4 regions of the Streptomyces sp. NPDC003720 genome follow, and region 1 is predicted to be linked to each of the others. Evidence: riboswitches for the same ligand, from Rfam matches in the RefSeq annotation. Region 1 holds a riboswitch; each other region holds the start of a gene.

Region 1 (7,013 bases):
GCCGGTGTCACCGCTGTGGTAGACGCGGTGCTCCTCGCCGGCGACGGACCAGGACGCCCACAGGGTGTGCTGGGTGTTGCGCAGACCGCGGCCGCAGAAGTGGCGGGCCGGGGTGGCGGTCAGAGTGAGGCCGCCGACCCGGGTGGACTCGTGCCAGTCGAGTTCGCGCAGCCGGTCCGCCGAGACGCCCCAGTGCTCCAGGTGCGCGCCGACGCCCAGCGGCACGGCGAACACGGTGTCCGTGCCTGCCAGCGCCTTGATCGTGGGCATGTCCAGGTGGTCGTAGTGGTCGTGCGAGACGACCACCACGTCGACCGGGCCGAGCGCGGCCAGCGGCAACGGCACCGGGTGCAGCCGCCTGGGCCCGGCGAAGGGGAACGGGGAGCAGCGCTCGCCCCAGACGGGGTCGAACAGGACGCGGTGCCCGTCGATCTCCACGAGCACGCTGGAGTGGCCCATCCAGGTCACGCGCAGCCCTGTCGTGGGCGGCTGGGCGAGGTCGGCGTAGGTGGTGGCGTGCACCGGCACGGTGCCGGCCGGGGAGCGCAGGGGCCGGGTGTCCTTGTCCAGGAACACCTTGGCGAGGTCGAGCGTGGAGCCGGAGGGCCGGGTGCGGGCGGTGCCGCCCGGGTTCTGGAAGACGCCGTCCGCGAAGTGCGGGGAACGGCGGATCCGGGCGAGGCGCTCACCGCGCGGCTGCGCGCCGAAGGCCTCGGGCCGCAGCGCGCTGAGCCCGGAGCTCCTGGAACGCCAACCGGTCACGGATACCTCCACTGAAGTCGCTGAGGTCCTCCATTATGGTCGGCCCCTCCGACAGTGCGGCGCCGCCCGCTCCTCCGTCCCGCCCCGCCGGGCGTGCGCGGCGGCCCGCCCGGCGCTTTGACAGCGGCCCGCCCGCTGCGGATACTGACCGGCTGTTCAGTAACCGTCCTCCGGGAGCCCCCATGACCGCCGCCCCCCTCATGTCGCTCGTGTGGACCGACCACGTCACCGGGCGGCGGGGTTTCCTGGTCGTCGACCGGCTGGTGCGGGGCGTGGCCAGCGGCGGGCTGCGGATGCGCGCCGGCTGCACGCTGGAGGAGGTCACCGGGCTCGCGCGCGGCATGACGATGAAGGAGGCCCTGCACTACGACCCGGCGGCCCGCTACGTCCCCCTGGGCGGCGCCAAGGGCGGCATCGACTGCGATCCGCGGGACCCGGCGGCCTACGGGCTGCTCGTGCGCTACCTGCGCGCGATGCGGCCGTACATCGAGAGCTGCTGGACCACCGGCGAGGACCTGGGCCTCAGCCAGGACCTGGTGGACCGGGCCGCCGCCGAGGCGGGTCTGGTCTCCACCGTCCAGGCCGTGTTCCCGCTGCTGGACGACGAGCCGGCGGCCCGCGCGCGGCTCGCGGACGCCTTCGCGGTGCGGGTGGACGGCATCGGCCTGGACGAACTGGCGGGCGGCTGCGGGGTCGCCGAGTCGGTGCTGGCGGCCCTGGACCGGGACTCGGTGCCGTACCGGGGCACCCGGGTGGCCGTGCAGGGGCTGGGCACGATGGGCGGGGCCACGGCGCGGTTCCTCGCACGCGCGGGACTGACGGTGGTGGCGGTGGCCGACGTCAAGGGCACCGTCGCCAACCCGGACGGCCTGGACGTGGAGGCGCTGATCGCCGCACGGGACGCCTACGGCACGCTCGACCGCTCCGCGCTGCGTCCGGCCGACCGCGAGCTGCCCGGCGACGCCTGGCTGGCGGCGGACGCGGAGGTCCTGGTGCCGGCCGCGGTCTCCTACGCGGTCGACGCCGCCGGGCAGGAGCGGATCACCGCCCGCTGGGTCGCCGAGGCCGCCAACATGCCCGTACTGCCGGAGGCGGAGCGGCTGCTGGCCGCGCGCGGGGTGACGGTGCTGCCGGACGTGGTGGTCAACTCGGCCACCAACGCCTGGTGGTGGTGGACGCTGTTCGGCGACGTCGGCCCGGACGCCGACGAGGCGTTCGCCCACATCCGCCGCTCGATGCGCGCGCTGACCGGGACGGTGCTGGACCGCGCGCGGGCCGACGGGACGACTCCCCGCGCCGCCGCCCACGCCCTGGTGTCGGACCGGCTGCCGGTGATCGCCGGGCGTTACGGCTGGTACCGCTGACCCCGGCGGGTCGCGGCCGTCGGCGGCGTGGGGCGCTGTCCGGCCGACGGGCTAGTGTGACCGCGTGGCGAGAGTGCGGTTGAGCGTGGCCGAGCGGCGGGAGGAGATGCTGCGGGCCGCCATCGGGCAGATCGAGGCGCGGGGCGTGGCGGCGGTCAGGATCGCCGACGTGGCCTCGGCGCTCGGGGTGAGCAACGCGCTGGTGCTGTACCACTTCTCGACGAAGGAGAAGCTGGTCGCCGCCGCCTTCGCCTACGCGGCCGAGGACGATCTGGCGCGTCTGCGGGCGCTGCTGGCCCGCCGGACCTCCGCGCTGCGCCGGCTGCGCGCCGCCGTGCGCTGGTACGCGCCCACGGGCCAGGCCAAGGGCTGGCGGCTGTGGATCGAGGGCTGGGCGGTGTCGCTGCGCGAGCCGGCCCTGCGGGCGGTCACCCGGGACCTCGACCAGCGGTGGAAGGCGGCGATCGCCGAGGTCATCGTGGAGGGCGTGGCGGCGGGCGAGTTCACCTGCCCCGACCCGGCGGGCACCGCCCTGCGGCTCACCGCCCTGCTCGACGGCCTCGCAGTGCAGCTCACGTCCTACCCGGGCTCGGTGCCACGCGCCCGCGCCCAGGAGTGGGTGAACGACGCCCTGGTCCGGGAACTGGGCCTCTAGCGGGCGGAGTCGACCGGCGCGAGCGCGGCGCCGGCCCGTACGGGAACGCCGGGATCGCCGGTCCGGGACGCGGGCCGGTCCGGCGGGCGCGCGCGGCCGCGCCTCGTTCCGCCGGGGTCGCGGTACGGGGCGCGGCCGTGCCGTGCGCCGGGGTCAGGCGACCGCCGCGATGCGCATCTTGATGTCGTCCGGCGACAGCGCGCCCTTCGCCGTGACGTGGTCCCCGGAGGACTCGCCGCGCAGCCGGCGGCCGATCCACGGCACCAGGTACTCGCGGGCCCAGTGGACGTCGTCCCGGCGGATCTCCAGGGTGCCCCTGGGCGGGAGCGGCGGCCAGACCTGCTCCGGGTCGGCCGGGATCTCCAGGCCGAGGGCCTGCCCGGCGCGCAGCGCCACGCGCGTGTGCCCCTCGGGCGAGAGGTGCAGGCGGTCGCTGTCCCAGGCCCTGCGGTCCTGGACGGACTTCAGGGACCACAGGTCGAGCACCGGGCAGCCGTACCGGTCGGCGATGGCGCGGACATGCCCGTTGTAGGTGGCGATCTTGCCGCGCAGGTGCTTGAGCACCGGCACGCCCCGGGTGTCGAAGCCGGTCGTCACCATCACCGTGCCCGCGGCGGCCGCGAGGGCGGCGATGGCCCGCTCGAAGCGCTCGGCCACCTCGTCGGGGTCGGTGCCGGGCCGGATGATGTCGTTGCCGCCCGCGCAGAAGGAGACGAGGTCGGGGGCGAGTTGGACGGCCTTCGGGAGCTGGTGCTCGACGATCTGGTCGAGCAGTTTCCCGCGGACCGCGAGGTTGGTGTACTGGAAGTCGCCCTCGGGCCGCCGGTCGGCGAGCAGGACCGCGAAGCGGTCGGCCCAGCCCACGAACGCCCCGTCGGGCCCGGGGTCGCCGACGCCCTCGGTGAAGCTGTCCCCCACCGCTACGTACGACCCGATCACTGCACTGTTGTCACTCTTCGAATCGTCTGCCACGTCGGACCATGATTCACCTTCGGATGTGACCTACGCGACCGTAGGCAGGGGTTGACGATCGGTGAGATGAGACACCCTTAAAGAGTTTGCCAACCCAGGAATACGGCGGGTACGGGGCCGGTCCGGACGTACCGAAGGCCGGACCCGGGGATCGGGGGTCCGGCCTTCGGAGGCTGTCCGGCAGGTGGCCGCCGGGAGCGTGTCGCTGAGCGCGGGTGGCTCAGAGGGCGACGCCGTGCGAGCGGAGGTAGCCGACGGGGTCCACGTCCGAGCCGTAGTCCGGCGTGGTGCGGATCTCGAAGTGCAGGTGCGGGCCGGTCACGTTGCCGGTGGCGCCGGACAGGCCGATCTGCCGGCCCGGGGTCACCGTCTGGCCGGCCGACACCGAGAGCTGGGAGAGGTGGGCGTACTGGGCGTAGTAGCCGTCGTTCAGCTTGATGACGACCTGGTTGCCGTACGCGCCGCCCCAGCCGGCGGAGACGACGGTGCCCGCGCCGACGGCCTTGAGGGAGGTGCCGGTGGGGACGACGAAGTCGACGCCGGTGTGGTAGCCGCTGGACCACATGCTGCCGGCGACGTGGTAGGCGGTGCCGACGGTGGGGACGGCGACCGGGAGGGTGTAGCCGGTGGCGGGGGCGGCTTCGGCGGCCTTGGTGACCTGGGCCACCGGAGACGCCTGGAGGACGGGGGCGGCCGGGGCGGTCATCGCCGGGGACTCGGCCCGGGCGCCCGAAGGCTGCGCGGACCGCGCGGGGGCGGGGGCCTCGGTGCGGGTCGGGGCGGCGGCCTTCTTGCCGAGCGACAGCTTCAGACCGGGGTGGATCAGCGCCGGGTTCTCGCCGACGGCCTGCCGGTTGTCGGCGTAGAGCCGGTGCCAGCCACCGCTCACATGCTGCTCGCCGGCGATCCCGGCCAGGCAGTCGCCGGGCTTCACCGTGTAGGTGTGCACGCCGGGGGCCTGCTGGGTGGCCGCCGCGGCCTTTCCGGCCGCCGTCTTCCCGGCGGACTGCACGGTCTTTCCGGGGGTGGACTGAGCGGTGGCGGCGTGCGCTCCGGTGGCGCCCAGCAGGGGCAGGGCCAGTGCGGCGCCGCCGGTTCCGGCGGCGGCGATGGAGCGGGTGAAACGCCGAGACTTGGGACGGCGGTGCTTACCCTTCGCGGGCATGACGCATTCCTCTCCGGCGCCTGCGGGGTGAGCTGTCGGGTTCGGGCTGGAGCTGCCCGGCCGCGCGGTGCGCGGCTTCACCCCGAGCCTGTCGCGGAGACCGGGACAGGCGAGTCGTACCTGGTGGGTCCCCCGCTCCTGCCGTGCACGGGTCATGTGTGCGGGACTCCGGGCGGCGGCAGGATTCGGCGTTCCGTCCGGATTGGTGGCGAACGTAAGCGAGCGGGACGCGCGGAAACAAGCGGCCGATTCCCGGCGTTCACGCCCCAGAAGATCCAAAAGGGAAATTCGCGGTCACCGTGCGTGAATTCCCGTCCGCTCCGCCGATCGAATTCCCGGTTTCCGTCCAGGAATTAGGTGAACATGACGAACAGCGGACGGTCACGGTTATGACGCTCCTCACGCACCGCTCCCCAGCGGCCATTACTCCGGGCCGAGTTGCGACGAAGGCGTCAATTCGGGCAGAGGAATCATATGCGGCGCAGTCGGACTACTACCGCATCCAGGTCACCGCGCAGTCCGGTCGGCAGTCCATGGTGCAGCAGCACCGCACCGCGGTGCACTTCGCCCGTTTCGCAGCATTCGTACGATGCCGTGGGGTCGAGTCCGCGCAGCCGTACGCGCGGCACCGGCTCCCCGTAGCTCTGCGCCTGGAGGCACGCCAGGACCACCGTCTCGTCCCCGAGCACGTACTGGACGGCGCTCAGGCCGCCCGTCGGGGGCCGCAGCCGGTACAGCTCGCCGCGCTGGACGAGCGGCCTGATCTCCTTGTAGAGGGCCACCCACTCCCGGGCCTCGGCCAGCTCCTCCTCGGACCACGCGGTGAGGTCGCCGCCTATCCCGAGGACGCCCGCCATGGCGCTGACGAAACGGAAGCGCAGGGAGCTGGTCCTGCCGTTGAGCTGGTTGTTCGGGCTGTCGGTGACCCAGGCGGCCATCACGCGCGCGGGATGGATCTGACTGAAGCCGTGCTGGATGGCGAGCCGGTCCAGCGGGTCGGTGTTGTCGGAGGTCCACACCTGGTCGGTGCGGCTCAGCACACCGAGGTCGATCCGGCCGCCGCCGCCCGAGCAGGACTCGAAGGCGACGTGGGGGTGGGCGGCGCGCAGCCGGTCCAGCAGGGCGTACAGCGCGCGGACGTGGTCGACCCACAGACGCTGCGGATACGGCTCGCCCGGCCAGCCGGCGTCGGTGAAGCAGCGGTTGAAGTCCCACTTCACGTAGTCGATCGGCGCGCCGGACAGCAGGGCGTCCAGACGCTCCCACAGGTACTCCTGGACGTCCTCGCGGGCGAGGTTGAGGACGAGCTGGTTGCGCAGTTCCGTCCGCCTGCGGCCCCGCTGGTGCTGCACCCAGTCGGGGTGGGCGCGGTACAGGTCGCTGTCCGGGTTGACCATCTCGGGCTCGACCCAGACGCCGAACCGCATGCCGAGGCCGTGCACCTGGTCGGCCAGGGGCTTGAGGCCGTGCGGGAACCGGTCGGGGTTGGGGGTCCAGTCGCCGAGTCCGGCCCGGTCGCTGGTGCGGGCGCCGAACCAGCCGTCGTCGACGACGAACAGTTCGACGCCGATGCCGGCCGCCCGCCGGGCGAGCGCGGCCTGCTGCTCCTCGGAGATGTCGAAGAACGTCGCCTCCCAGGAGTTGAACAGCACCGGCCGGTCCCGGTCGGCGTCCGGGATCACGTGTGCGCGCTGGTAGGCGTGCCAGGTCCGGCTGGCCCCGCCGAATCCGCCGTCGCTCCACAGGCCCGCGAAGACGGGGGTGGTGTACGACTCCCCCGGTTCCAGGAGCAGCAGGCCGGAGTCGTCGTGGCCGGCCCCGCCGGTGATCTGCACGCGTGCGTCGGGGAGTTGGGCGACGGCGATCCGCCAGGAGCCGGACCAGCCGAGCGCGCAGCCGTAGACCTCCCCGCGTTCCTCGGTGGCGTCGGTGTCGAGGGCGACCCAGGGCAGGTGCTGGTGGCCGGTGTGGCCGCGGCGGCTGCCGATGACCTTCTCGCCGTGGGTGAGCGGAGCGCGGGTGAGCAGGGACTCGGCGGCCCAGCGGCCGTGGAGCTGGGACAGCCGCCAGCCGTCGCGGTCGGGCAGGGTCCAGG
Region 2 (7,013 bases), on a different contig from region 1:
AGCGGGTTCACGCCCGGTCCGGCGGCCAGCGAGTGGGCCACCAGCACGTGCAGGCACTTCACCCGGTCCGGCATGCCGCCGGCGCTCGGGAAGCCCGCCAGCACCTCGATCTCGTCGCGGCGCCGGATGTAGTCCTCGTGGGCGGCGCGGTACGCGGCGGCCAGCTCCGGGTCGGTCCCGAGCCGCTCGGTCATCTCCTTCATGACGCCGTCCGCCTCCAGCGTGCCGATCGCCGAGTTGGCGCGCGGGCACGTCAGGTAGTACGTCGTCGGGAAGGGCGTGCCGTCGGGCAGCCGGGGCGCCGTCTCCACGACGTCCGGCTGTCCGCAGGGGCAGCGGTGCGCGATGGCCCGCAGACCGCGCGGCGGGCGGCCCAGCTGCTGCTTGAAGGCCTCGACGTCCGCGTCGGTGGGCTCGGTGCGCGGAGTGGGCGGCGGAGGCGTTTCCATGACTGCTTTCAGGGTGGCTTTCTGTCGGTGGCCGGCCCGCGGGCCGGTTACTGGTGGCGGCCGGCTCCCGGCCTGGGTCCGGTCACTGGCCGGGGTCCGGTCACTGGTCGGAGGCGTCGGCCTTGTCGACCCCGTCCCAGACGTTCGCGTACCAGGGCCGGTGGGCGGCCCCGAGGTCGGCGCGGGACTGCTTCGCCGCGCCCGGGTCGACGACCACGTAGCCGGTCTCCCCCGGCATCACGTAGTGCAGCCGGCGCCGGATCTGCTGCTCGGCGTAGGCGTCGTCCTGCCAGCGCGCCTTGAGGTCACGCAGCTGTTCGACGCGCTGCCGGGCCTCCCCCCGCTCCCGCTGGAGGTCGGAGATCTCGGCGCGCTGGGAGACGTACTGCCGCATCGGGTAGGCGAGGGCGACGATCAGCGAGCACAGCACCAGCGCCAGCAGGGCCGCGCGGCCGGTGAGCCGGGAGCGGCGGGCCTGCCGTTTGGTCTGGGAGCGGTAGACCCTGGCCGCTGTCTGCTCGCCGAGGGCGCGCAGCCTGGTGGCGGTGGAGAAACGGTCCCGGTCCTTGACGGCCATCTGGCTCTCCGCCTCCCCTTCCACGTGCGTACGTCCCCGCACACGGTACGGGACCGGGTACGGGGACGTACGTACGACTGGCTGATACCCGGGCCGTCCCGTTCGGATCGGCCCGGCCGGGGTCAGCCCTTGGAGACCCCGGTGTGGCCGCGGAAGCGCGGGAAGGCGCTGCGGCCGGCGTACACCGCGGCGTCGTCGAGGATCTCCTCGATGCGCAGCAGCTGGTTGTACTTGGCGACGCGCTCGGAGCGGGCCGGGGCGCCGGTCTTGATCTGGCCGCAGTTGGTGGCGACGGCCAGGTCGGCGATGGTGACGTCCTCGGTCTCGCCGGAGCGGTGGGACATCATGCACTTGAAGCCGTTGCGCTGGGCCAGCTCGACGGCGTCCAGGGTCTCGGTGAGCGAGCCGATCTGGTTCACCTTGACCAGAAGGGCGTTGGCGGCGCCCTCGTCGATGCCGCGGGCGAGGCGCTCGGGGTTGGTGACGAACAGGTCGTCGCCGACGAGCTGGACCTTGTCGCCGAGCTTGTCGGTGATGATCTTCCAGCCGGCCCAGTCGTCCTCGAACAGCGGGTCCTCGATGGAGACGAGCGGGTAGGCCGCGACGAGCTCCTCGTAGTACTCCGTCATCTCGGCGGCGGAGCGCTCCTTGCCCTCGAAGAGGTACTTGCCGTCCTTGTAGAACTCGGAGGCGGCGACGTCGAGCGCGAGGGCGATCTGCTCGCCGGGCGCGTAGCCGGCTTCCTTGACGGCCTCGAGGATGAGGTCGAGGGCCTCGCGGTTGGAGCCGAGGTTCGGGGCGAAGCCGCCCTCGTCGCCGAGGCCGGTGGACAGGCCCTTGCTCTTCAGGACCTTCTTCAGGGTGTGGTAGACCTCGGTGCCCCAGCGCAGGGCCTCGGAGAAGGACTCCGCGCCGATCGGCGCGATCATGAACTCCTGGATGTCCACGTTGGAGTCGGCGTGCGAGCCGCCGTTCAGGATGTTCATCATCGGCACCGGCAGCAGGTGCGCGTTCGGGCCGCCCAGGTAGCGGAACAGCGGCAGGTCGCTGGCCTCGGAGGCGGCGTGCGCGACGGCGAGGGAGACGCCCAGGATTGCGTTGGCGCCGAGCGAGCCCTTGTTGTCGGTGGCGTCGAGGTCGAACATGGCCTGGTCGATCAGGCGCTGCTCGGTGGCGTCGTAGCCGACCAGCTCCGGGCCGATCTGCTCGATGACGGCGAGGACGGCCTTCTCGACGCCCTTGCCCTGGTAGCGGTTGGGGTCGCCGTCACGGAGCTCGATGGCCTCGAAGGCACCGGTGGAGGCACCGGACGGAACGGCGGCACGACCCGTGCTGCCGTCGTCGAGGCCGACCTCGACCTCGACCGTGGGGTTGCCTCGGGAGTCCAGGATTTCCCGGGCTACGACGACGTCGATGGACGGCACGAGCATCTCCTTCTTGGATGTGACGCTGGAAGTGCGGGGCGGGGTGCCTTGCGGCTCTGCCTTGCGACTAGAGCCTAACCGTCCAAGGGGCGTCGGCCACCGACCGACCGTCCCGTGGACAGGGAGACGGTACCCATTGTTCCCGCCCGGAACAAAGGGGTTCGGCCAAGGTCCCGCCGACGAGGCGGGGAAGAGCCGGCGAAGAGCCGGGAAAAACACAGCCCCGCCCCGGTGCGTACGGGGGAACACGCACCGGGGCGGGGAGCCCGTGGGGGACGGGGGGAATGGCCCTCACGAGGCCTTCGGCTTGGGGGACGGCCTGGTGAGGGCACTGTGGTTCCGGTCGGAGCCAGGTGTCACTTCAGGTGAAGCTGCTGGCCCGGGTAGATGAGGTCGGCGTTCTCGACGATGTCCTTGTTCAGCTTGTAGAGCTTCTGCCAGCCGCCGTCGACCTTCTGCTTCTCGGCGATGGTGCCGAGGGTGTCGCCCTTGACCACCTTGTACTCGCCGTCGCCCTTCTTGACCTTCTTGCCGGTCGGGGTGGTGACGGTCTTCTTCGCGCTCGCGGCCGGACGCTCGCTGGAGCGGGAGGCGGCCTGCTGGTCGGTGGAGCGGGTGGCGGTGCTGCCCGAGGAGGTGTTCCCGGAGGAGGTGCTCGGGGCGGAGCCGTTGTTGGGGGTGCTCGACAGGCCCTTGCCGCACACCGGCCAGGCGCCCTTGCCCTGGGCGGCGAGGACCTTCTCGGCGACGGCTATCTGCTGGGCCTTGGAGGCCTGGTTGGCCTGGCCGGCGTACTGCGTACCGCCGTAGGCGGCCCAGGTGGAGGCGGAGAACTGCAGACCGCCGTAGTAGCCGTTGCCGGTGTTGATGGACCAGTTGCCGCCGGACTCGCACTGGGCGACCGCGTCCCACTCGGAGGTGGTGGCGGCGGAGGCGTTGCCGGCCGCCATGAGCGGGGCGGCGACGGCGGCGCCGGTGACACCGGCGAGCGCGATGGCACGGGTGGCCTTGGACGGACGACGGTGCTTGCCCTTGCTGGAGAACAGCATGGATGGATCCCCTCACCGACGCCTGCGAGGTGAGCTGTCGGGTTCGGGCCGAATGAGTTGCCCGGCCGCGGGCCCGCTTTCACGGGCCGCGGCTCCACCCCTAGCCGGTTCCAGCGCGTGCGCTGGTTCCGGCACTTACCTTGGGTCCCCCGCTCCTGCCTACGGCGCATTACGCGACGACTGTTCCCGGGCGGCCACTGGCAGGATTCGGCGTTGCGGCAGCCGGGGCTCGTGGTGACGAGCGGTCACGACCGTAGACACGCGATCGAGGGAATTTCAAAGACGATCAGGGCTTCTGAGACTCATCCCACACTTTCACCGAAAGGGACATCGGTGATCAATCCGGGCGTCAACTACCGCTGCTTTTGGCCCGTTTAGCTACCGACTTCGAGGGTCTGACCGGCGGAGATGTGGTTCGGGTCGGCGCCGATGGCCTTCTTGTTCAGGGCGTACAGCTCATGCCATCCGCCGTCCACGTCAAGGGAGTCGGCGATGGAGGCGAGGGTGTCGCCTTCGTGGACCGTGTAGGCGTCCGCCCCGCGGGAGGCGTGCTTGCCGGACACGGTGGCGTTCTGACCGTTTGTCACGCTTTCGTCCGCACTGTCGCCGCGGTGACGTCCGCCACTGCCGAGCGCTCCGGTGTCGACGAGGCTCCAAGAACCGCCGGTCTGCCATGAATTGTCCGAGTCCTCCACGACAGGATCCGGAGTCGCGGACTCGCTCCCCTCCGACTCCTCGGCGCGAGGCGAGGCGGACTTGTCGGACTTGGGAGCTTCCGCACCCTTGTCCGTAGCCTTGGAGTCGGCGCCCTTGCCCGTGTCCGAGGACGGCTTGCCGGCCGAGTCCGAGGAGGAGTCGGACGACGGTGAGGAATCGGGCAGACCGGACGAGTCGGAATCGTCCGTGGAACCGGACGACGGGTCCGTGGAGCCGGAGGCGTCGCCGGACTGGTCGTGCCCCGAGTCGGACTTGCCCGGGCCCCCGACGCCCGTGTCGACGTCCAGGGAGCCGGAGTCCGAGGTCAGACCGGAGAGCAGGGCGCAGGTCGTCCAAGGCGTGGTGCCCTTGTCGGCGAGGATCTTCTCGGCGACGGCGATCTGCTGCGAACGGCTGGCCAGGTCGGCGGTGGCGGCGTACTTCGTGCCGCCGTACGCGGCCCAGTCGTCCTGGGAGATCTGCAGCCCGCCGTAGTACCCGTTGCCCGTGTCGGCGCTCCAGGAGCCGCCGCTCTCGCACTCGGCGACCTTGTCCCAGGTGGTGCCGTCGGCCGCGTTGGCGCTCGCGGCGCCGAGGAGCGGGATGGCGATGGCGGAGCCGGTCACTCCGGCCGCGACGAGAAGTGCCGGAGCCTGACGGGGGCGACGGTGACGACCGTTCCCGGAGAGCATGCGGAAGCCTTTCGTGCGACAGCGGGACCGGCGCGGCCGATGGTGCTGGGGCCGCGCTGATGGGTGAACGTATAGGCATACGATCACTTGTCACAAGTTCATGCCGCACAGATCACGTGAAGATCACAGAGTTGAACGCCCGTCATGTTTACGGTTGTACGGCCTGTTCCGCGGCCGGGGTGAACTCCACGGGCAGGGTGCGCAGCCCGCGCATGATGAGCCCGCCGCGCCAGCGCAGTTCGGCCGGATCGGCCGCCAGCCGCAGGTCGGGGAGGCGGGTGAGGAGCGTGGCGAGCGCGGTCCGGCCCTCCAGCCGGGCGAGCGGGGCGCCGAGGCAGTAGTGGATGCCGTGGCCGTAGCCGAGGTGCTGGTTGTCCGCGCGGGCGAGGTCGAGGACGTCGGGGTCGGCGAACCGCTCCGGGTCACGGTCGGCCGCCGCGAGGACGACGAGCACCGGGTCGCCGGCCGCGATGTCCTGCCCGCCGAGGGTGAGCGGCCGGGTGGCGAACCGCCAGGTGGCCAGCTCGACCGGGCCGTCGTAGCGGAGCAGTTCCTCGACACCGGTCTCCAGCAGGCCCTGTTCGCCGCGGGCGAGGGAGTCCTGCAGCCGGTGGCGCTGCTCAGGGTGGGTGAGCAGCGCGTAGGTGCCGTTGCCGATGAGGTTGACGGTCGTCTCGAAGCCCGCGAACAGGAGGATGAAGGCCATCGCGGCGGCCTCGTTCTCGGTGAGGTGCTCGCCGTGGTCGGAGGCGCGGATGAGACCGGAGATCAGGTCCTCGCCCGGGGTGGGCTCGGCCGGCAGCGCCGCACGCTTGCGGTGGATGAGCTCGGCGAGGTAGCCGCGCATCTTCTTCACGGACCGGGCGACCCCGCCCCGCGGTCCCCCGCCGTGCCGGATCATCATCCCGGCCCAGTCGCGGAAGTCGTCCTGGTCCTCGCGCGGGACCCCGAGCAGGTCACAGATGGCGTAGATGGGCAGCGGGAAGGCGAAGTCGTGGATGAGGTCGGCGGAGCCCGTCCTCGCGAACCGGTCGATGAGGTCGTCGGTCAGCTCCTGCACCCGGGGCGCGAACTCGGCGACCCTGCGGGGCGTGAACGCCTTGCTGACCAGTCTGCGCAGCCTGGTGTGGTCCGGCGGGTCGATGTTCAGCAGGTGCGTCATCAGCTCGGCCTTGCGCTCGCCCGGGATACCGGTCTTGCCCTTGGCGTGCGCGGGCTCGTCGTGGTGCGCGGGGTTCTTGCTCAGCCGCTGGTCGGCGAGGGCCTGCCGGGCGTCGCCGTACCGGGTGACCAGCCAGGCCTCGACCCCGCTGGGCAGCCGCGTCCGGCGCACCGGCTGGTGCTCGCGCAGCCAGGCGTAGGCGGGGTAGGGGTCGGCGGCGAACTCCCAGGTGAACAGTTCCGGGGCGGTGCTGGGCGGGGCGGGCTGGTCGGTCACTCCTCGACGGTATCGGTCGCGGACGCCGGCCCCGCCCCGGCCGGCGTGAACCGCCCCGGCCGGCATGACCGCCCCGGCCGCCGTGACTGACCCGGCCGGCGTGAACCGCCGCGGCCCGTTTCCGCCGCGGCCGCCGCGGTCGTCCGCGCGCGCCTCGGGCCGGCGAGGCCGGACTGAGACGCCGTCACCGGGACGCTCGCGGCGGCTGTCAGCCCTCGGCCGCCCGTATCGCGTCCCGGTACACCCGCGCCGCCGCCCGCAGGGCCGCCTCCGGGTCGACGCCGTCGGCCTCCGCGCGGACCGCGAGGGCCAGCAGTTCGTAGCCGATGCCCTCGCCCTCGGGCAGCGGCACCTCCAGGCCCGCCGTGCGGGTGCGGGAGGCGAGCTTGGCGGCGAGGGCGAGGCCGGGCTGGCCGAGCGGGACGCCCTCGGTGACCGAGGTGCGCCGCTTCTCCTCGGCCTTGGTGCGCAGCCAGTGCTCCTTGACGTCCTCCGGGGTCTCGGCCGTCTCGTCGCCGAAGACGTGCGGGTGGCGGTGGATCAGCTTGGCGACGATGCCGCCGGCCACGTCGTCGACGGAGAACGGCGCCTCCGGGTCCTCCTCGGCGATGCGGGAGTGGAAGACGACCTGGAGCAGGACGTCGCCCAGTTCCTCGCGCAGCTCCTCCCGGTCGCCGGCCTCGATCGC
Region 3 (7,013 bases), on a different contig from region 1:
GAGGTCAAGGCCGGCCAGCCGGTCGCCTACTCCGGCAACTCCGGCAACTCCACCGGCCCGCACCTGCACTTCGAGGTCCGGCCGGCCGGCGGGGCGGCCATAGACCCACTGCCGTGGCTGCGCAGCCACGGGCTGGACCCGAACTGAGCCTCGAAGCAACCGGAGAATGACGTGAGCCCCGCCCGGCCGGCGGGGCTCCTGTCGTCCTGGGCTGCCCGACGGGTGGCCTAGAGCTTCTCGACGGGCGCGTACCGCAGCAGCAGCCGCTTCGGCTTGGTGTCGCCGAAGTCGATCGTCGCCTCCGCGTTGCCGCCGGTGCCCTTGACCCCGACGACCGTGCCGAGACCGAACTGGTCGTGCGTGACCCGGTCCCCCACGGCCAGGGCGACCACGGGCTTCTCGGCCGAGCGCCGGGTGGCGAACCCGGACGCGCCCGACGCCGCGGAACGGGAGCGGGAGGAGGACAGCGACGCGGCGACCCCGGCAGCGGGTCCGGAGGACATCGGCGCCGCCCCTCCGGTCCGCTTCCACTCCAGGTGGGCGGTCGGGATCTCCTCCAGGAAGCGGGAGGGCGGGTTGTACGACGGCTGGCCCCAGGCGCTGCGCATCGCCGACCGGGTGAGGTAGAGCCGCTCCCGCGCGCGGGTGATGCCCACGTACGCCAGGCGCCGCTCCTCCTCCAGTTCCTTGGTCTGGCCGAGGGCGCGCATGTGCGGGAAGACGCCGTCCTCCATGCCGGTCAGGAAGACGACCGGGAACTCCAGGCCCTTGGCGGTGTGCAGGGTCATCAGGGTGATGACGCCGTCGCCGTCCTCCTCGTCCGGGATCTGGTCCGAGTCGGCGACCAGCGCGACCTGCTCCAGGAAGTCGGCGAGCGTGCCCGCCTCGCCCTCCGCGCGCTCCTGCTCGAACTCCAGCGCCACCGCCGCGAGTTCCTGGAGGTTCTCGATGCGGGTCTCGTCCTGCGGGTCGGTGGAGTTCTGCAACTCGGCCAGGTAACCGGTGCGTTCGAGTATGGCCTCCAGCACGGTGGCCGGTCCGGCGCCGGACTCCACGACGGTCCGCAGGTCCTCCATCAGCGTGTTGAACCGCTTGACCGCGTTGGTGGAGCGCGCGGCCATTCCGTAGGCCTCGTCCACGCGCTTGAGTGCCTGCGGGAAGCTGATCTTCTCGCGCTGGGAGAGGGCGTCGATCATCGCCTCGGCCCGGTCGCCGATGCCGCGCTTGGGCACGTTGAGGATGCGGCGCAGCGGCACCGAGTCCTCGGGGTTGGCGAGGACACGCAGGTAGGCGAGGACGTCCCGGACCTCCTTGCGCTCGTAGAAGCGGACGCCGCCGACGACCTTGTACGGCAGGCCGACGCGGATGAAGATCTCTTCGAAGACACGGGACTGCGCGTTGGTGCGGTAGAAGACGGCGACGTCCCCGGCCTTCGCCTCGCCCGCGTCGGTGAGGCGGTCTATCTCCTCGGCGACGAACTGGGCCTCGTCGTGCTCGGTGTCGGCGACGTAACCGGTGATCCGCGCGCCCTGGCCGGCGTTGGTCCACAGGTTCTTCGGGCGGCGGGACTCGTTGCGTTCGATGACCGCGTTGGCGGCGGACAGGATGGTCTGCGTGGAGCGGTAGTTCTGCTCCAGCAGGATCGTCGTCGCGTTCGGGTAGTCCTCCTCGAACTGGAGGATGTTGCGGATCGTCGCGCCGCGGAAGGCGTAGATCGACTGGTCCGCGTCACCCACCACGCACAGCTCGGCGGGCGGCAGGTCCGACTCGCCGGGCGGCACGTCCTCGTCGTGCTGCCCGGTGCCCACCAGCTCCCGGACCAGGGCGTACTGGGCGTGGTTGGTGTCCTGGTACTCGTCGACCATGACGTGCCGGAAGCGGCGGCGGTAGTGCTCCGCGACGTCCGGGAAGGCGCGCAGCAGGTTGACCGTCGTCATGATCAGGTCGTCGAAGTCCAGCGCGTTCGCCTCGCGCAGCCGCGACTGGTAGAGCGCGTACGCCTGGGCGAGGGTCTTCTCGAAGCCGTCGGTGGCCTGGGCGGCGAAGTCCTCCTCGTCGATCAGCTCGTTCTTGAGGTTGCTGATCTTGGCGCTGAAGGACTTCGGCGGGTAGCGCTTAGGGTCGAGGTCGAGGTCGCGGCAGACCAGGGCCATCAGGCGCTTGGAGTCGGCCGCGTCGTAGATCGAGAAGGACGACGTGAAGCCGAGTCTCTTGGACTCGCGGCGCAGGATGCGCACGCACGCGCTGTGGAAGGTCATCACCCACATCGCGCCGGCGCGCGGGCCGACGAGCTGCTCGACCCGCTCCTTCATCTCGCCCGCGGCCTTGTTGGTGAAGGTGATCGCGAGGATCTGGCCGGGGTGCACGTTCCGCGCGGCGAGCAGGTGGGCGATGCGGTGGGTGAGCACGCGGGTCTTGCCCGAGCCTGCGCCGGCCACGATGAGCAGCGGAGAGCCGGCGTGGACCACCGCGGCGCGCTGGTTGTCGTTCAGCCCCCGGAGCAGCGCGTCCGGGTCGGTCACGGGACGCGGGGCGCCGTCGCGGTAGTGCGCGTCCCGGTCCGGCGGCACGTCGAACTTCCCGCCGAACAGATCGTCCGGAAGGGGCTCCGGAGCGTGATCGTCCTCGGGCGGCGGCGGGGGCTCCTCCGCGTGCCCACGAGGGGCCTGGAGGTCCGCCAGGAAGCTGTCGTCAAAGAGGCTGCTCATCGCTCTACGAGTCTAGGGGGCCGCACCGACAACCGGTCCCGGCACCGGAAAACCGGCGGCCGTGAGGTCGGCGACAGGACCCGCGTCGAGCGCGCCGGCCGGCGTGCCGCGGACCCGGCCGGACTCCTCACCCTGCGAGATCGCCTTGTCACGCCTGTATGAAACCGGCCCCGGGTCACGGAAATGTATCGGACATATGGCACAGCAACCTTCACAGGAGTCACACGAGTTGGCTAGGTTTCCGTCAGGCCGCACGACCCCTACCGGCGAACCTCGCCGGGCCGCGCGGCCTCCGCCGAGTCCGGTGCGCCCTTCACGGCGGCCGGAGCCGGGGACCCACCGATCCTGGGGTGAATCGGCCGACTCCCGCCCGGGAAGACGCCGTAGGGCAACCCTTCCGAACCACCCGCCCGAACCCGACAGCTAACCCGGTAGGCGGCACGTTGGAAGGAGTCGCCAGCCTTGGCGTCGCACCGCAAGCCGGGTCCCCCGGGGACCCGCGGGACGGGCATCCGCACCCCCGTCCTGGCCACCGCCGCCCTCACCTCCGTGGCCGTCCTGTCCCAGACGGCCGCGTCCGCCTCGGCCTCCGCCCCCTCCGCGGGCGACGGCAGGCCGAGCCTGGAGGAGGTCGAGAAGAAGATCGACGAGCTGTACCGCAGGGCGGACCCGGACGAGGAGCCCGCGGCCGTGCAGCGGGCTCGCGCCGAGGCCCCGCGCGCGGAGGCCGTCCGGCGCCCGGGACTGTTCACGAAGGCCCGCGAGGGGCTGGCTCCGTTCGCCGCCGCTCCGGAGCCGGCCGGTTCGCTCCTCGCGGAGTTCCCGGAGGACCACTTCGCCCAGAACCGGCTGATGCACCGGCTGGCCTCCCGGGTGAAGGGCGCCGCCGAGCGCAAGGCCCCCAGGGCTCACGAGGCGCCGGCGACCGCCGCACCGTACGACGTGAGGACGGCCAAGGCGGCCGTCCAGCACAAACTCGTCACCGCGCGCGGGCTGCTGATCCGGCTGACGGCTTCGGCCGCGGAACCGATGCCGGCACCGGCTCCACTCCAGGCCCCGGCCTCCACCACGGATCCGTTGGCGGTCCAGGCCCCGGCTTCGACCGCGGGTCCGATTCTCGATGCGATCCCCACTCCGGACCCGCTGCTCGAGGCGCCCCCGGCTCCGGACCCGCTACTCGATGCGATCCCGGCTCCGGACCCGGCTCAGGCCTTCGCTTCGGCACCGGCCGCCGGCCCGGTCCTGGCTCCTCCGGTCCTTGCTTCTCCGGTCCCGGCCCAGGCGCCGGAGCGGACGCGGTCCGCAGCGCGGCGGCCGAGCACTCCGCCCGTCGTACCGCACGCCCCCGTCACCAAGGCAGAGAGGGCGATCGCCTTCGCCCGTGCCCAGATCGGCAAGCCGTACGTCTCCGGCGCCAGCGGGCCCGGCTCGTACGACTGCTCCGGCCTGACCCAGGCCGCCTGGAAGGCCGCCGGCGTCGCCCTGCCGCGTGCCGCGCGGGACCAGGCCGCCATGGGCACCGCCGTCCCGCTCGACGAAGCGCGCCCCGGCGACCTGGTCTTCTTCCACCACGACAGCAGCCATGTGGGCCTGTGCACGGGCGACGGGACGATGATCCACGCCCCGCGCCCCGGTGCGTACGTGCGCGAGGAGCCGGTGCACCTGGCGGGCGAGTCGGTGGTCCACCGGGTGGTGCGGCCGGCCTGACGGTGCTCTTTTCGGGCTCCACGCGCGCGTGCCCCGCGAGCGCGGGCGGCTCCGCTCCCTAGGTCGTGTCCGCAAAGTCGCGTCGTTCGCCCGCAGGGCGGGCGTCGCGGCGTCCGGTGCGTGCTCTGGGGGTCCCCCCGGCCGAAGGCTGGGGGAGTGCCGGTCGGATGCCCTCGTACTGGGTGTACTCGGGCTTTCGGCCGGTGCGGCGAGAGTGCGTGCCGGGCGTCGTGACGCAGACGCGACTTTGCGGACACGGCCTAGCATCGGGCTCATGCCCATGCCCCGCTTCTCCGGTGTGCGTACGTGGTGGGCGGGGCGTCCGCCGGCGGCGGGGGCGGCCGTCATGGCGAGCGGCATCGTGTCGGTGGCCCTGCATCTGACCGGTGCCGAGACGGTGTCGCTCGTCTTCCTGTGGCTGGGCTGCCTCGCCTGGGCGGCGCTCGCCGCCGACTTCACCGTGCGGCTGGTGACGCAGCGGCCGCGGTGGATGGCCGAGGCGAAGAGCCCCGGCGCGCTCACCGCCGTGGCCGCCACGACCGTGCTCGGCACCCGGCTCTCGCTGCTCGGCCGGCAGACCCTGGCCGAGGCCGCCCTGGCACTGGCGGTTGTGCTGTGGCCGGTGCTGCTGCTTCTCGTCGTACGGCACTGGGAGCGGCGCATGCCGGGGGCGGTGTTCCTGTGTTGCGTGGCCACACAGGGGCTCGCGGTGCTGGCGGCCACCCTGGCCGCGGCGGAGACGACGGCCTGGCTCGCGCGCGCCGCGCTGGTGCTGTTCTGGCTAGGCCTGGTCCTCTACTGCCTGGCGCTGGCGCGCTTCGATCCGCGTCAGGTGCTGGAGGGCGCCGGCGACCACTGGATCGTGGGCGGGGCGCTCGCCATCTCGGCGCTGGCCGGGGCGAAGCTGCTGGCCGCCGACAGTGCGCGGCTGTACCTGTGGAACGACGACGACCGGGGCGTGCTCCGCAACGTCACGGTCGCGCTGCTGGTACTGGACCTGGCGTGCTGTGTGGTCCTGCTGGCGGCCGAGGTGGCCCGGCCGCGGCTGCGTTACGACGTGCGGCGGTGGTCGACGGTGTTCTCGCTGGGCATGACCGCTGCGTCGGCCCTGTCGGTCGGCGCGTTCATGGGCATCGGGTGGCTGCGGCAGCCGGGCGAGGCCTTGGTGTGGCTGACGGTGGCGGTGTGGGTGGCGGTCGCGGCCGGCGCGGTGCTCGCGGGCCGCGCCGGGCTCGTCAGGGCGCGCTGAGTCTCACGTCCACAGCACGGCGATGAAGATGTTCGCCACGGTCAGCAGGCCGACGAGCCCGAAGACGCGCTTGTCCACCTTCTCCTCGTCGCGCTGGACGTAGACCAGTCCGAGGATCACGATCAGCAGGGCCAGCTTCACGCCGATCTTGAAGGAGTTGACGTGGTGGCCGTCGGCCTCGTTGAGCCCGACCAGGGCCACGCCGGTGACCAGCATGGTGAACGCGCCGTGCAGCATCCCGGGGACGAACCGGGCCGTGCCCTGGCCCATCGCCTTCATCTGGGTGAGGAAACCGCCGAGCAGTGCGGCGATGCCGATGATGTGCAGGCCGACGAAGAGATGGATGAGTACGTCCATGACCCGGAGCCTATGAGGAGGCCCCGGGCGGCCGGTCACCGGGCCCGCCCACAGCCGCGCTCCGTGTGAGTTGATCTTGCATATATGCGCCACATAGCACCACAGGGCCCCCGTGAACCCCTCAATGCACGCTTCGGTCACTACGCAGCGTGAAGGCGGCAACCATGGCCCGGCAGAGCGGTCACGGACTGACGCGCCCCGGTCCGTCTCGGCCACTTCCGTACAGTGCGTTACCAACCTGTCACAGTCCGGCCTAGCGTCCTCCCCCAGGTGACCGGCTTCCCACGCCGCCCGGGCCAGGGGCGGCCGCCGGTCACCTCCGCCGAGAAAGGTCCGGCGGTGGTCCGTTCCCCTGTGCGGGCGGCCGCCGGACACCCCGACCGCTCGGCCGCAGAGGTCCCATGGAAGGACGTGACGGTCCAGGTGGCAGCGCACCGCAGGCCCCGACAGCGCTCCCTCGGCGGTAACACGGCCCGCACGGCCGTGACCCTCGCCCTGGCGGGCGCGGCCACCGCGGCGGCCTTCGAGGGCACGGGCAACGCCGAACCGCAGCTGACGCCGGCCCAGGTGAAGGCCAAGGTCGACAGGCTGTACCGGGAGGCGGAGACCGCCACTGAGAAGTACGACGGGGCGAAGGAGAAGGCGGACGCGGCCCAGCGGCGGCTGAACTCGCTGCGGGACGAGGCCGCACGCCGACAGCAGAAGCTCAACACGGCGCGCGACGAGCTCGGTTCGCTGGCGGCGGCGCAGTACCGCGACGGCGCGATCGACCCCTCGTGGCAGCTCGCGCTGTCCAGCGACCCGGACCGGTACCTGGACGGCGCCGCCTTCGCGGAGCGGGCGGGCGACCGGCAGGCGGGGACGGTGACCCGGGTACGGGAGCAGCTCCGCGAGATCGAGCAGTTGCGCGGCGACGCCCGCGCCGAGCTGACGTCACTGCGGTCGCGGCAGGCGGAGGTACGGCGGCACAAGCAAACCGTCACCGCGAAGCT
Region 4 (7,013 bases), on a different contig from region 1:
CGAGGTCGAACTCCAGCCGTACGACGCCGTCCTCGAAGCTGCGCTTCTGGGTGTATCCGGCGTCCGTGAACACCTTGATCATCTTGGTGTTGGCGGGCAGCACCTCGGCGGCGAAGCGCCGGATGCCGCGCTCGCGCGCGACGGCCGCGACGTGCTCCAGCAGCGCGGACGCGACGCCGCGCCCCTGGTGGGCGTCCTGGACCAGGAAGGCGACCTCGGCCTCGTCGGCGGGTCCGGAGGCGGCCATGCCGTCGGTGCCGATGCGGTCGTAGCGTACGGTGGCGATGAACTCGCCGCCGATCGTGGCCGCGAGTCCCACCCGGTCCACGAAGTCGTGGTGAGTGAAGCGGTGGACGTCCTTGGCGGACAGACGTGGGTACGGCGCGAAGAAGCGGTAGTACTTCGACTCGTCCGAGACCTGCTCGTAGAAGCTGACCAGGCGGTCGGCGTCGTCAGCGGTGATGGGCCTGATGCGCGCGGTGCCCCCGTCGCGCAGCACCACGTCCGCCTCCCAGTGAGCGGGGTACTCGTGCCGGTCCTGCCGGTCCGCCGGGCTCTGCATGGGCCCCAGGGTACGGCTCGCGTACGACGGCGTCGCGAGGCAGTCTGTGGAGGACGACAGGCCGGATCGAGGCCGCGATCCGGTGGCGCGCCGCGGCGGTGCACCGCACCGCTCGGGGCACGCTTCACGATATGGGAAACTGGTCTAGACAACCTGAACACCGAAGGGCAGCAACACATGGCTGAGCGCCGCGTCAACGTCGGCTGGGCCGAGGGCCTCCACGCCCGCCCCGCCTCCATCTTCGTCCGAGCCGCCACGGCCACAGGCGTCCCGGTGACGATCGCCAAGGCCGGGGGCAACCCCGTCAACGCGGCCTCCATGCTGGCCGTCCTGGGCCTGGGCGCCCAGGGCGGCGAGGAGATCGTCCTCGCCTCCGACGCCGAGGGCGCGGACGTCGCCCTGGACCGTCTGGCCAAGCTGGTCGCCGAGGGCCTCGAGGAACTGCCCGAGACGGTCTGAGCACCGGTCACGGGAAACACCGGAGCCGTGCCGCCCTTTTCCGGGCGGCACGGCTCCGCCGTTTCTCCGGAAATCCAGGCGCGCGGGAAATCGGGCAGCGGAAATACCGCGCCACGGAATTCCCCCCTCTTTGTATACGGTGCCCGTGTTAATGCCGCCGGCCCGACATGTTTACGGCATGTTGCGAAGTCCTCACACGGTCCGGGCGGCCCTCGCCGCCGGAAAAGCGCAATCGGTGCGCGGCCGTAGCGCGCTCGGTGTGCAGCGCCGTGAGCGCACGCGCGCGTTCGCCGTCGCCGCGCGCCACCGCGTCCACGATCGCGCCGTGCTCGGTCCAGGAGTCCACCGGGCTCGGCGGGGCCGCCACCGCGTACATCCAGGCGATCTTGTGCCGGAGCTGGGTCAGCATCGACGTCAGCGAGGGACTGCCGCAGGCCTGGGCGAGTGTCTCGTGGAACCAGCCCCCCAGCGCGCGCAGATCCTCGCTGCCGCCCCGCCGGGCCCGCTCCTGCCCCAGCCTGACCAGGCCGCGCAGCACCTTCAGATGGGCCTCGGTGCGCCGCTGGGCGGCCCGGAAGGCGCCGAGCGGCTCCAGGAGCACGCGCATCTCCAGCAGGTCGGCGGCCTCCTGCTCGGTCGGTTCGGCCACGCACGCGCCCGCGTGCCGCCGGGTCACCACGAAGCCCTCGGCCTCCAGGGTGCGCAGGGCCTCGCGGACGGGGACGCGCGAGACGCCGTAGCGGCGGGCCAGGACTTCCTCGGTGAGCCGGCCGCCGCGCTCGTGGACGCCTGCGACGATGTCGTCCCGGATCGCCGTGCACACCGAATGCGCCGGAATACGCATGACCGACCTCCGCCTTAATCCCCGTGAAACGCCGACGATGGACGCGTTGACTCGTGACTCTATTCCAAGGGAGCGGAATCTCCGACGGCGGGCCGGAATCCATGAATATTTTTTGGCCGGACAGCGGCGAACACCGCCGGGAACGGCGAAAGCCCCGGCTCGGTGAGCCGGGGCTTTCGGATGTCCGTGCGCGAGGCGTCAGACGTGCACGCCGTGCTGGCGGAGGTAGGCGACGGGGTCGACGTCCGAGCCGTACTCGGGCGTCGTACGGGCCTCGAAGTGGAGGTGCGGGCCGGTGACGTTGCCCGTCGCGCCCGACAGGCCGATCTGCTGGCCCGGGGTCACCTTCTGGCCCACCGTGACGCCGATGGAGGACAGGTGGCCGTACTGGGTGTACATGCCGTCGGCCATCCGGATCACGATCTGGTTGCCGTACGCCCCGCCCCAGCCGGTGGAGACGACGGTGCCGGCGCCGACCGCGTGCACGGAGGTGCCGCTGGCGGCGTGGAAGTCGATGCCCGTGTGCGAGCCGGACGACCACAGCGAGCTGCTGGCCTGGTACGCCGTCGAGACGTACGAGTGCACGATCGGGGCGACGAAGGCGTTCAGGCGCTTGCGCTCGGCCTCACGGGCGGCGCGCGCCGCGGCCTCGCGTTCCTTCTTCGCCTCGGCGGCGGCCGCCTTGACGGCGGCCTCCTCGGCCGCCTGCCGCTCGGCGGCCTGCGTCTGGGCGGCGGCCTGCTCGTCGATCTGCTCGGCGACCTGGTCGCTCACGCTGATCACCGGCGTGAGGCCGGTCTGCTCGACGGGCTTCTCCACGGCGAACGCCGGGGCGGCCGCGAGGCTGCCGATGACGCCGGTGGTGGTGAGGGCTGCGACACCCGCCGCCTGAGCGGTGGTGCGCTTGACGCGGCCGGGCTTGCGGTGCTTCCCGGAGGCGCACATGAACGCCATGAAGTGGCTGGTCCTTTCCTTCCCTCTCGCCTACCGGGTTAGCTGACGGGTTCGGAGCAGGAAGGTCTCCTACGGACTCCCTCGCTCGCGCGCGGGCGTCCGATTCACCCCAGGGACTGCGATGGGTCCCCGGCTCCCCTGGCTCGCGCCGTACGGGGACTCGGCGATGACTGTCCGGTGCCGCGGGCGCGGCGCACTGCCTGACGGACAGCCCGGATGACGCTAAGCGGCCCGGTCTCCGGCACCCAAACGGATCCGGGCTTTTGTAGCGCATCCCACAGGGCAGACAGGCAACCTCCGCCTCAATTCGGACATCTGGACAAGGGCGCCCCACCTGTTTCGCGAAGGACCGCGCACACGATGGGGACCTGACGGCCCGTCGGCCGCGAGGTCCCCATGCGCGCGTGGCGCCGTCCGGCCGCTACTCGGCGGCGACCACGGTGACTTCGCCGATGCCGAGCGCCTGCACCGGCTCCTTGATCTGCGCCGCGTCACCGACCAGGACCGTCACCAGACCGTCCACCGGGAAGGCGCTGACGACCGCCGCGGTGGCCTCGACCGTGCCGGTGGCCGCGAGCCGCTGATACAGCGTCGCCTGGAAGTCGTCGGGCAGGTGCTGCTCGACCTGGTCGGCCAGGGTGCTCGCGACGGCCGCCGCGGTCTCGTACTTCAGCGGCGCCACCCCGACCAGGTTCTGCACGGCGACGTCCCGCTCGGCGTCGGTCAGGCCCTCGGCGGCGAGGGTGCGCAGCACCTTCCACAGGTCGTCGAGCGCCGGACCGGTGTTCGGGGTGTCCACGGAGCCGCTGATGGCGAGCATCGCGGCGCCGGTGCCGTCCGGAGCGGACCGCAGGACCTGCCCGAAGGCGCGCACGCCGTAGGTGTAACCCTTCTCCTCGCGCAGCACGCGGTCCAGGCGGGAGGTGAGCGTGCCGCCGAGGCAGTAGGTGCCGAGCACCTGGGCGGGCCAGACCCGGTCGTGCCGGTCGGGGCCGATCCGGCCGATGAGCAGCTGGGTCTGGACGGCGCCGGGGCGGTCGACGATGACGACACGGCCGGTGTCGTCGGCGGTCACCGGCGGCACCGGGCGCGGCTCGCCGGGGGTACCGGACCAGGCGCCCAGGGTGTCGGCGAGCAGGGCGTCCAGATCGGTGCCGGTGAGGTCGCCGACCACGACCGCGGTCGCCGTCGCGGGACGCACATGACGGTCGTAGAAGGCGCGGACCGCGGCCGCGTCGATCTTCTCGACCGTCTCCTCGGTGCCCTGGCGCGGGCGCGACATGCGCGCGGTGGCCGGGAACAGCTCCTTGGAGAGCTCCTTGGCGGCGCGCCGGGAGGGGTTGGCCAGCTCGTGCGGGATCTCGTCCAGCCGGTTGCGCACCAGCCGCTCGACCTCGCTCTCCGCGAAGGCGGGGGCGCGCAGGGCGTCGGCGAGCAGACCGAGGCCCTTGGCCAGCCGGGAGGCCGGCACCTCGAGGCTGAGCCGGACGCCCGGGTGGTCGGCGTGCGCGTCGAGCGTGGCGCCTGCCCGCTCCAGCTCCGCGGCGTAGTCCTCGGCCGAGTGCTTGTCGGTGCCCTCGGAGAAGGCCCGCGCCATGATCGTGGCGACGCCGTCCAGGCCGGTCGGCTCGGCGTCCAGGGGCGCGTCGAGCAGCACCTCCACGGCGACGACCTGCTGGCCGGGGCGGTGGCAGCGCAGCACGGTCAGCCCGTTGTCCAGCGTGCCGCGCTCGGGGGCCGGGAACGCCCAGGGCCTGGCCTCGCCCGGCTGCGGCTGGGGGTGGAAGTCCATCGGGGCGAGCTCGCTCACTTGGCCGTCTCCTCGTTGTCGTGTCGGCCCTCGACGGTCGCTTCGGCCTCCGGGTCCTCGGGGACGTCCGCGTCCTCGACGGTCTCCGGGGACTTCGGCTCGTACACGAGGACCGCGCGGTTGTCCGGACGCAGGCGGGCCTTGGCGACCTCCTGCACCTGCTCGGGGGTCACCTCCAGCACGCGCTCGACGGCCGTCAGGGCGAGCTGCGGGTCTCCGAACAGGACGGCGAACCGGCACAGTTCGTCGGCGCGGCCGGCGACCGTGCCGAGCCGGTCCAGCCATTCGCGCTCCAACTGGGCCTGGGCGCGTTCCATCTCCTCGGGCGTGGGGCCCTCCTCGGCGAACCGGGCCAGCTCCTCGTCGATCGCGGCCTCGATCACCGGCACCTCGACGTCACCGGAGGTCTTCACGTCCAGCCAGCCGAGCGAGGGCGCGCCGGCCAGCCGGAGCAGGCCGAAGCCGGCCGCGACGGCCGTGCGGTCGCGGCGCACCAGCCGGTTGTACAGCCGGGAGGACTCGCCGCCGCCGAGCACGGTCAGGGCCAGGTCGGCCGCGTCCGCGTCGCGCGTGCCGTCGTGCGGGAGCCGGTAGGCGGCCATCAGGGCGCGCGCCGGGACCTCCTCCTCGACGACCTCGCGCACCTGGCCGCCCATGACCTCCGGCAGCGAGCCGTCGCGGGGCGCGGGCTTGCCGTCGTGGCCGGGGATGGAGCCGAAGTACTTCTCGACCCAGGCGAGGGTCTGCTTCGGGTCGATGTCGCCGACCACGGACAGCACCGCGTTGTTGGGCGCGTAGTACGTCCGGAAGAACTGGCGCGCGTCCTCCAGGGTGGCCGCGTCCAGGTCGGCCATCGAGCCGATCGGCGTGTGGTGGTAGGGGTGGCCCTCCGGGTAGACCATGGCGGTCAGCTTCTCGAAGGCGGTGCCGTAGGGGACGTTGTCGTAGCGCTGGCGGCGCTCGTTCTTGACGACGTCCCGCTGGTTCTCCATGGACTCCTCGTCCAGGGCGGCCAGCAGGGAGCCCATGCGGTCGGCCTCCAGCCAGAGGGCGAGCTCGAGCTGGTGGGCGGGCATGGTCTCGAAGTAGTTGGTGCGCTCGAAGCTGGTGGTGCCGTTCAGCGAGCCGCCGGCGCCCTGCACCAGTTCGAAGTGGCCGTTGCCCGTCACCTGTCCGGAGCCCTGGAACATCAGGTGCTCGAAAAGGTGAGCCAGGCCGGTACGTCCCTTGACTTCGTGGCGGGAGCCGACGTCGTACCACAGGCAGACCGCCGCCACCGGGGTCAGGTGGTCCTCGGAGAGCACCACGCGCAGACCGTTGGCCAGCCGGTGCTCGGTCGCTGTCAGGCCCCCGGAGCCTGCCTCGGCCGTGGTCGTGTGACCCATGGGCATGTACGTCCCTTCGCGAGCGGAGGCGGTTGATGGAAACCGCGGTTTTCCTGCCGGTCCTGCCACTGTATGCAAGCGTGCGGAGCCTCGGCGAAGTTCCCGCCGGACGTACGCCCACAGCGGATCACCTCAGCGGATCGCGTAGCCTGCGTCCCGCGTGCCGTGGGAGGGCTTCCCGGCACCGGGGCGGACCGCGGGGGACCGGGTCGCGGCCCGGCTTGTCAGTGCCGCGGTCCACAATGGTGCGCGTCAGATCCGTCAACCCCGAGCGAACAGAAATCTGGAGGAGCCGGCAGCGATGGCCCGCCGCAGCACGAAGACCCCGCCGCCCGACGATTCGTACGAGGAGAGGATCCTCGACATCGACGTCGTGGACGAGATGCGTGGCTCCTACCTCGAGTACGCGTACTCGGTCATCTACTCGCGCGCCCTGCCGGACGCCCGTGACGGCCTCAAGCCCGTGCACCGCCGGATCGTCTACCAGATGAACGAGATGGGCCTGCGCCCCGACCGGAGCTACGTGAAGTGCGCCCGCGTCGTCGGCGAGGTCATGGGCAAGCTGCACCCGCACGGCGACTCGTCGATCTACGACGCCCTGGTGCGCATGGCGCAGCCGTTCTCGATGCGCGTCCCGCTGGTCGACGGCCACGGCAACTTCGGCTCGCTGGGCAACGACGACCCGCCGGCCGCCATGCGGTACACCGAGTGCCGCATGACCGAGGCGACGAGCCTGATGACCGAGTCGATCGACGAGGACACGGTCGACTTCGCGCCGAACTACGACGGCCAGGAGCAGGAGCCGGTGGCGCTGCCCGCCGCCTTCCCGAACCTGCTGGTCAACGGCTCCTCGGGCATCGCGGTGGGTATGGCGACGAACATGCCGCCGCACAATCTGCGCGAGGTCGTGGCGGCGGCCCGCCATCTGATCAGGCACCCGAACGCGGACCTGGACGCGCTGATGAAGCACGTCCCCGGACCCGACCTGCCCACCGGCGG

What was found. A riboswitch is a leader RNA that binds a small molecule or an ion and turns the genes downstream of it on or off. The one in region 1 is predicted to bind cyclic di-AMP.
Positions count from the first base shown of each region.
Region 2: another riboswitch for cyclic di-AMP. It lies ahead of ACFYU0_RS21995 (transglycosylase family protein); the one in region 1 lies ahead of ACFYU0_RS15625 (peptidoglycan DD-metalloendopeptidase family protein).
Region 3: another riboswitch for cyclic di-AMP. It lies ahead of ACFYU0_RS22540 (C40 family peptidase); the one in region 1 lies ahead of ACFYU0_RS15625 (peptidoglycan DD-metalloendopeptidase family protein).
Region 4: another riboswitch for cyclic di-AMP. It lies ahead of ACFYU0_RS32310 (M23 family metallopeptidase); the one in region 1 lies ahead of ACFYU0_RS15625 (peptidoglycan DD-metalloendopeptidase family protein).

Region 1 is NZ_JBIANZ010000005.1:233,201-240,213, reverse strand. It holds gene ACFYU0_RS15645 (MBL fold metallo-hydrolase) at 1-762, opposite strand, end outside; gene ACFYU0_RS15640 (Glu/Leu/Phe/Val dehydrogenase dimerization domain-containing protein) at 945-2,126, shown strand; gene ACFYU0_RS15635 (TetR/AcrR family transcriptional regulator) at 2,191-2,781, shown strand; gene ACFYU0_RS15630 (SGNH/GDSL hydrolase family protein) at 2,935-3,720, opposite strand; gene ACFYU0_RS15625 (peptidoglycan DD-metalloendopeptidase family protein) at 3,974-4,918, opposite strand; cyclic di-AMP (ydaO/yuaA leader) riboswitch at 4,923-5,119, opposite strand; gene ACFYU0_RS15620 (alpha-galactosidase) at 5,389-7,013, opposite strand, start outside.
Region 2 is NZ_JBIANZ010000007.1:467,551-474,563, reverse strand. It holds gene ACFYU0_RS22010 (DUF501 domain-containing protein) at 1-449, opposite strand, end outside; gene ACFYU0_RS22005 (septum formation initiator family protein) at 550-1,026, opposite strand; gene eno (phosphopyruvate hydratase) at 1,149-2,456, opposite strand; gene ACFYU0_RS21995 (transglycosylase family protein) at 2,807-3,499, opposite strand; cyclic di-AMP (ydaO/yuaA leader) riboswitch at 3,504-3,676, opposite strand; gene ACFYU0_RS21990 (transglycosylase family protein) at 3,874-4,887, opposite strand; gene ACFYU0_RS21985 (cytochrome P450) at 5,036-6,325, opposite strand; gene ACFYU0_RS21980 (nucleoside triphosphate pyrophosphohydrolase) at 6,534-7,013, opposite strand, start outside.
Region 3 is NZ_JBIANZ010000008.1:72,827-79,839, reverse strand. It holds gene ACFYU0_RS22550 (M23 family metallopeptidase) at 1-147, shown strand, start outside; gene pcrA (DNA helicase PcrA) at 228-2,708, opposite strand; cyclic di-AMP (ydaO/yuaA leader) riboswitch at 2,992-3,163, shown strand; gene ACFYU0_RS22540 (C40 family peptidase) at 3,171-4,415, shown strand; gene ACFYU0_RS22535 (tellurite resistance/C4-dicarboxylate transporter family protein) at 4,696-5,664, shown strand; gene ACFYU0_RS22530 (hypothetical protein) at 5,668-6,021, opposite strand; gene ACFYU0_RS22525 (NlpC/P60 family protein) at 6,445-7,013, shown strand, end outside.
Region 4 is NZ_JBIANZ010000014.1:127,080-134,092, forward strand. It holds gene ACFYU0_RS32295 (GNAT family N-acetyltransferase) at 1-562, opposite strand, end outside; gene ACFYU0_RS32300 (HPr family phosphocarrier protein) at 740-1,021, shown strand; gene ACFYU0_RS32305 (GntR family transcriptional regulator) at 1,170-1,865, opposite strand; gene ACFYU0_RS32310 (M23 family metallopeptidase) at 2,064-2,819, opposite strand; cyclic di-AMP (ydaO/yuaA leader) riboswitch at 2,832-2,995, opposite strand; gene ACFYU0_RS32315 (M16 family metallopeptidase) at 3,241-4,629, opposite strand; gene ACFYU0_RS32320 (pitrilysin family protein) at 4,626-6,020, opposite strand; gene ACFYU0_RS32325 (DNA topoisomerase (ATP-hydrolyzing) subunit A) at 6,316-7,013, shown strand, end outside.